Regions from separate parts of the Tessaracoccus flavescens genome, predicted to be linked through region 2. Evidence: predicted binding sites of a transcription regulator. Region 2 holds the regulator's gene; the other holds the start of a gene.
What was found. Region 2 encodes LexA, which represses DNA repair genes until DNA is damaged. Its sites were predicted from a motif close to TCGAACANNTGTTCGA; they were not measured.
Positions count from the first base shown of each region.

Region 1 (3,407 bases), 1.4 Mb from region 2:
TGTGGAAGGAGGTCCAGGACCGTCTGGACCGCCCCGGGTCGGGCCTGTCGGGCGGTCAGCAGCAGCGACTGTGCATTGCCCGAGCGATCGCGGTCTCCCCCGACGTGCTGCTGATGGACGAGCCGTGCTCCGCGCTCGACCCGATCTCGACGCTCGCCATCGAGGACCTGATCAAGGAACTCAAGGAGACCTACACCGTCGTGATCGTGACCCACAATATGCAGCAGGCGGCGCGTGTGTCGGACCAGACGGCGTTCTTCAACCTGAAGGCCCACGGGCAGCCGGGTGAACTGATCGAGATCGGCTCGACGGAGAAGATCTTCCACAACCCTGACCAGAAGGCCACTGAGGACTACATCACGGGTCGCTTCGGCTGATCGAGGTGCGGGGAGGCCCGGTGGAGCTGCTGCTCCGCCGGGCCTTCTGCTTTCGGGGAGAGCTGCTTGCACAGGGAGCACCAGTCTGCCCCGTAGTCCACGACGACATGGCCACCGCCGCGGGGTCGGAGGTGGCACCACGGGCAGCGGCACCGCCCCTGTTCCCGGTCGCCATCCAGCGCCGCCGCGCGAGGCGGCCCCCGTCGTTCCCGTCACATGAGCAGGACCCCCCCGCGAACGCGCCACCCCTCTTCCCGTCCCTTGAGCAGGGCCGCCCCGCGCAGCGGCGGCGCCCGTCGTCGAAAGGCCCTCGAACACGTCCACGGTCCGGACCACAGCGCCAAAGTGACCCACGATCCCGGCCTCAGCCTCGCGCGACTCGGCCGGAGCCTGCGCAACGGCCCCGAGCACCTCGCTTGCCAGGACGAGAGCCGAGAGAAGCGCAACGAATACGGCGACGGGCGCTGGGAGTCGGCGCAAGGTCGGGGTCGTCTCCGGCGCGCCCCGCGCCGATCTCAGGGGCGGCCGAGGCGGTCTCGACACCGACCATACGGGGTCCGCGCACCCCATGGCCTGTAACTGGCCGGCTCCTCGGATCAGCGAACCGGTGGACGGAACTCGCTGGACCGGATCAGGTTCTGTTCGGGGACTCCGCTTTCGGTTTGGCGCCTGTCCCCCCGCCGCCCGCGGACGGCGCGGGTTCGCCCGGATGTCAATCTCGGAAAATTATTAGAACATCTATTTGATTTTTCGCCAAGTTGCCGTAAACTCAGCACATGGAGCCGCAGCAGTCCCAGAGCCGACGCGACAAGGCAGTCGCGTTGATCCGGGCCGGGCTCGAGCTGCTCCGCGATCCCTCCCCCGATGAGCCGATCACTGTTCGGCGTGAGCTGGAGCTGCTCGATGCGATCCGCGTAGCGGCCGAGCAGCTGCAGACGCAGCATCGGGTGATGGCCGCCGATGCCGACCGCCGGAAGGTGGCCGAGCGGGCGGTGGGCGTCCCGCTCACCACCTGGCTCAAGTCGACAGGTCGCACCACTCAGGCGGTTGCCGCGGCGACGATCTTCGCCGGCCATGACCTCGCGGCCCACCCGGAGGTCCGGGCAGCAGCGCTGGAGGGCTCGGTCACCTCACGCCAGGCCGACAGCATCACCCGCGTGCTCAACCAGTTACCGAGCGATCTGAGCGACGAGCAGCACGAACATGCGGAGCGCTTCCTCGTCGAGCAGGCTGGGAGCGCCACCCACGAACAACTGCGGTCCATGACCCAACGCGTGCTCGATGTGGTCGACCCCGCGCTGACCCGCGAGGGAGCGGCCGAGCGGGAGCGGCAGCGGCTACAGAGGCAGCGCGAACGCGCTCTGGCTCAGCGGTGCTTCCGATACCGCTTCGATGACGGCTCGATGATCTTCAACGGGTCGCTGCCTGCCGTGGACGGCGAGGCACTGGCGCGGCTCGTGGCGTCATACCGGGCCTCGGAGCGGCGGCAGGCACGCGACGACGGCAGGCCGTCACCTGCGCTCGGTCGCCCGTCCGACAGCCCGGAGCAGCGCGATGCCGATGCGCTGGTGCGCATCGTCCGCGCCATGCAGGTGCGCAAGGCGGCACCCAAGGTCGCGGGCGACCGGCCGCGTGTCGTCGTGGTGATGCAGGAGGAGTCGCTGCGGGAGCGGGCCGAGCAGGCCGGGGTGCTGACCCACGGCGAGCGGGTCTCGGCCGGGGACCTCCGGCGGCTGTGCTGTGACGCCGATCTCACCCCGGTCGTGCTCGGTGCAGATTCGGAACTCCTCGACGTCGGGCGGACCCAGCGGCTCGTCACAGATCCGATCCGCAAAGCCCTGTCGCTGCGCGACGGCGGCTGCACCTTCCCAGGCTGCGAGCAGCCCGACGAGGCGTGTGATGCGCACCACATCGTTCCCTGGTGGGAGGGCGGACCCACCTGCCTTGCGAACCTCGTGCTCGTCTGCGCACAGCACCACGCCATGGTCGAACCCCTGCGGATGCACGACGACCAGCGCAGCCGCGGTTCAAGTCCACCGGTGCCGCACGATCACAACCCCGCACGGCCGGGCTCGCCACCGCCCGAGGGCTCTGGCGTCACGCCACCCGGCCAGCTTCCACCATCAGGGGCCCCGGACGACTCCGTCCTCGGGCCACCGGGGCCAGCCGAGCGAGCCCAGCCATCAGGTTCCCGGGAGGACTCCGTCCTCGTGGCACCCGGATCCGAGCGGGACCGGCGCCATGGGCGGTCGCTGGTCGGGGCCGGATACCCGCTGCGCAGCGGCTACGACCCGACCGACCGTTGGGAGGTCAGGATGAACGCCTCTGAGCGGCCGGAGTTAATCCCACCACGACGGCTCGATCCCGGGCGGACACCGGTGCCCGCGCGTTCGGGCCTCCGGATCGACGTCGGGCTCGCCACCTGAGCGGCTGGGGCGAGCCCACCGGCCAGGCCGTCGTCCCAGCCGGTGACAACTCAAGAGCGTGACGGTTCAGGCGCAGAAGGGTCCGCTGTGTGGACGTTGACGGCCCGTCGGACGACTTGGGCTCAGGCCCACATCGTCACCAGTTGGCCGGTCCCCTCCCCGACCACGGTGCGCGCGCGTATCGGCATGATCCGTCTAGCCGCGGAGCGGAGACACCAGCAATGCGTCGACTGGAAATTCGACTGGAAGGGGGCAATGGGGATGTGTGTTAATTGCCCCGGGCGATCGGCTGCCGCGCAGTGGGCGGCAGTTCCCGGAATCGCTTGTGAGGCCGGCTGGTGCGTGGTTGTGTGGAGGACATGAGTGATCTCAGCAACATCCCCGCACAAGACCAAGAATGGCCAGGCCGCGAGTCCGAGCTGAAGCCGAAGGCCGATCACGGCCACGACACGTGGGTGGCGCGAGGCCGGCTGGAGGGCAAGCGCGCTCTGGTCACCGGGGCCGACTCCGGAATCGGTCGGTCCGTCGCCCTCGCATTCGCCAAGGAGGGAGCCGATGTCGCCATCGTCGATCTCCCCGGCAGTGACGACCTTGAGGAGACGAA
Region 1 is NZ_CP019607.1:920,070-923,476, forward strand. It holds gene pstB (phosphate ABC transporter ATP-binding protein PstB) at 1-377, shown strand, start outside; gene BW733_RS04500 (HNH endonuclease signature motif containing protein) at 1,154-2,803, shown strand; gene BW733_RS04505 (SDR family oxidoreductase) at 3,163-3,407, shown strand, end outside.
Region 1: BW733_RS04500 (HNH endonuclease signature motif containing protein) is a predicted target of LexA. The motif match lies at 1,108-1,123, and genes of this name have one in related genera.

Region 2 (3,407 bases):
CTCACGACCGGCCTTCGAGTAGGTCTTGACCACGCGGTCGATCAGCGTCTTGAGGCTCGCCTCGCGCTGCTCCGAGCCGAGGGCGCCACGGAAGTACTTGGTGGTGACGATCGTGGAGGCGTTTACGCTCCAGGACGTGGGGAACTCGACGCCCTTCTGCTCGAAGACGGTCTCGCCCGTCTTCCAGTTGGTCTGCACCACGTCGCGGCGGTCCCACTCCACCTCGTCGTAGGGGTGCACCCCCTTCGTGGTGAAGACGCGCTCGATCTTGAGGCCCTTGCCTGCCTCTGTCTTCTTCTGGCGCGTGCTGCGCGCTGCTGTGGCGGTCATGCTTTCCCCTCTGCGGTGTGGTGATGTGAATCCGGTGGCGGGCGTACCCGTCAACTGATCAGTGGCTCCTGGTTGGCGGCACCTACGAGGACCTCTCGCCCCTTAGGTGCCACAGCCTCGGTCGCGCCGAGCCGCAGCGCATCGATCTCCCGCTGGAAGTCGTCGACCGAGTCGTAGTTCTTGTAGACGCTCGCGAATCTGAGATACGCGACGGCGTCCAGTTCCTCGAGCGGGCCGAGGATGGCCACACCGATCTTCTCTGACGGAATCTCGGCGAAACCGGATGCCCGGAGCGACTCCTCCACCCGCTGCGCCAGGGAGGCGAGCTGCGCGGGCGTCACGGGACGACCCTTGCATGCCTTCGAGACACCACGGATGACCTTGTCGCGGCTGAACGCCTCGACGACGCCCGAGCGCTTCACGACGGTCAGGACGATCTGTTCGACGGTGGTGAACTTGCGCTCACACATCGGGCACGCACGCCTGCGCCGGATGGCTGAGCCATCCTCGGTGGCACGCGAATCCGACACCTTGGTGTCGCCGTGCCGGCAGAACGGGCAGTGCATTGTTCCTCGACCAACCTTCGTGATTCCCAGTGGAGCTACTAAGGTGCCACGTCGCCATCAAAACCACAAGTTATTGTGTGGCGACAGTGGCACAACCACTAGATATAGGAATCCTAGGTCGACCCGTGTCGGGAGACAACACCGACACGCCCGGTAATTTCAGCAGCGGAAACCGCGGCCGCCTACGGCTGCACGTGCGCCCAGGCAGGGTCACCCGCGACGTACTCGCGGGCCGGATCAGGAGTGGAATCGGCCGCGAGCTGACCCACCGAGACCACCGCGCCACCCAGGGCGAGCAGGCCGACCACCGCGACCTTGAGCACCAGCAGCGGCGAGGGCTTGACCGCGCGCCGTGCGGCGGCGCACGACGCGACCTTCGCCACCCGACCCGCAGCCAGCGGGCGGACGGGGTGGGCCTGGGGAAGGCGGAGCTCTGGACGAGCCGCCGGGGACGCGGCGACGACACGACGCGCACCGGCGTCGACAACCTGGAAGCGAACTGCGGCGGTCATGGGGACCACTCCTCTCGTCCTAGAACAACTGTTCGAATATGACTCTAGCGCCTCTCAGCCCAAATTGGAACACCCGTTCGATCGGCGTGTCGTGCGCTGTTGACCACACTCCACACGACGGGTCTGACAATTTCTGACCGGGGAACACGCCGGGCCGGATTTCGAACACACGTTCGCCATCGGCGCTAGCATGTGTGCATGGCCGAGAAGACCCCACGCCGCGGACGCCCAAGCAATGCCTCGCTCGAAGCCGAACTCGGCAACGTCACCTCGTTGCCCGACGGGCCGGAGGACCTGCACGGGCTCACCGCCAGGCAGATCGCGATCCTGCAGGTGATCCGCGAGTCCATCGACGAGAACGGCTACCCGCCCAGCATCCGCGAGGTCGCCACCCGGGCAGGCCTCGCCTCCACCTCCTCGGTCGCCTACCAACTCAAGGTGCTGGAGGAGAAGGGCTTCCTGCGGCGCGACCCCAACCGTCCGCGCGCCGTGGTGGTGCAGTTCCCCGGCGAGGAGCAACTGGACCCGGCGCAGCACTTCGACTCGACGCCCAGGTCGGTCAGTGCTCCCCTCCTCGGCCGCATCGCGGCGGGAGGGCCGATCCTCGCCGAGCAGCAGATCGACGACGTCTTCGCCCTGCCGAAGCAGCTCGTGGGTGAGGGTGAGGTCTTCATGCTGGAGGTCAAGGGCGACTCCATGATCGAGGCGGCCATCTGCGACGGCGACTGGGTCGTCGTCAAGCGGCAGAACGACGCCGTCAACGGCGACATCGTCGCGGCTCTGCTCGATGACGAGGCGACGGTCAAGACGTTCCGCCGGAAGGACGGCCAGGTGTGGCTGCTCCCACACAACGAGCTGTACTCCCCCATCGACGGCACCCACGCCCAGATCATGGGCAAAGTCGTCGCGGTGATGCGCAAGCTCTGAGCGCTACTCCTCGCCCCGTAGCCGGCGCAACGCGCGCACGGCGATGTCGCCGTCGGTGGTCATCCAGAAGTCGGGAAGCGACGCCTTCAGGAACGATCCGTAGCGCGCCGTGACCAGGCGCGGATCGAGCATGGCGACCACTCCCCTGTCCTCCGACCTGCGGATCAGCCGTCCTGCACCCTGCGCGAGCAGCAGCGCGGCATGGGTCGCGGCCACCGACATGAAGCCGTTGCCTCCGGCGTCGTCGACCGACTTCTTCCTCGCCTGCATAAGCGGATCGTCCGGACGCGGGAACGGGATCTTGTCGATGATCACCAGTTGGCACGTCTCGCCGGGGACGTCGACCCCCTGCCACAGCGACATGGTCCCGAACAGTGAGGTCTCCGGCTCGGCCGTGAACCGGCGGGTCAGCTCGGAGAGTTGCGCATCCCCCTGGGCGAGGATCGTCTGCTTGGGCAGCTCGCGGCGACAGTACTCCGCGGCCTGCTCCGCCGCCCGGCGTGATGCGAAGAGCCCGAGCGTTCGCCCACCGGCGGCCCAGATCAACTGGGCGATCTCCGCGAGGGTCTCCTCGTTCATGCCGTCCCGGCCGGGCGGAGGCAGTCGCTTCGCGACGTAGAGGATGCCCTGCTTTGCGTAGTTGAACGGCGACCCGACGTCGATGCCCCGCCAGGCGAACTCGTCCGAGGGCTCTCCCTCGGGCTCGATCCTGTCCACGGCACGCAGGCCGACGGAGGCCGCCGCCGGCTCGAAGGAGCCGCCAAGCGACAGCGTGGCGGAGGTCAGCACGGTGGTGGTCTCGCCGAAGACCTGGTTGCGCAGAAGGCCTGCGACGTTGAGCGGCGCCACGTAGGCGGCCCGCCCCATGATCTCGGAATGGGTGACCCAGACGACGTCGGCGTCGGCGAGGGAGGCGATCCGGCCTGCGACCTCGAAGATCTCCTTGACCGCCGAGGTCGCCTGCTGCCGCTCGGGGTCATCGGTGACCTTGCCTAGCACGCTGACCACCTTGCGGCTGATGTCGCGCAGGGCCGCTGCTGCGTAGGGCAGCGGCGCGGAGGCCTCCGTGATG
Region 2 is NZ_CP019607.1:3,129,227-3,132,633, reverse strand. It holds gene BW733_RS15200 (vitamin B12-dependent ribonucleotide reductase) at 1-330, opposite strand, end outside; gene nrdR (transcriptional regulator NrdR) at 381-896, opposite strand; gene BW733_RS15190 (hypothetical protein) at 1,079-1,408, opposite strand; gene lexA (transcriptional repressor LexA) at 1,607-2,335, shown strand; gene BW733_RS15180 (ATP-dependent DNA helicase) at 2,339-3,407, opposite strand, start outside.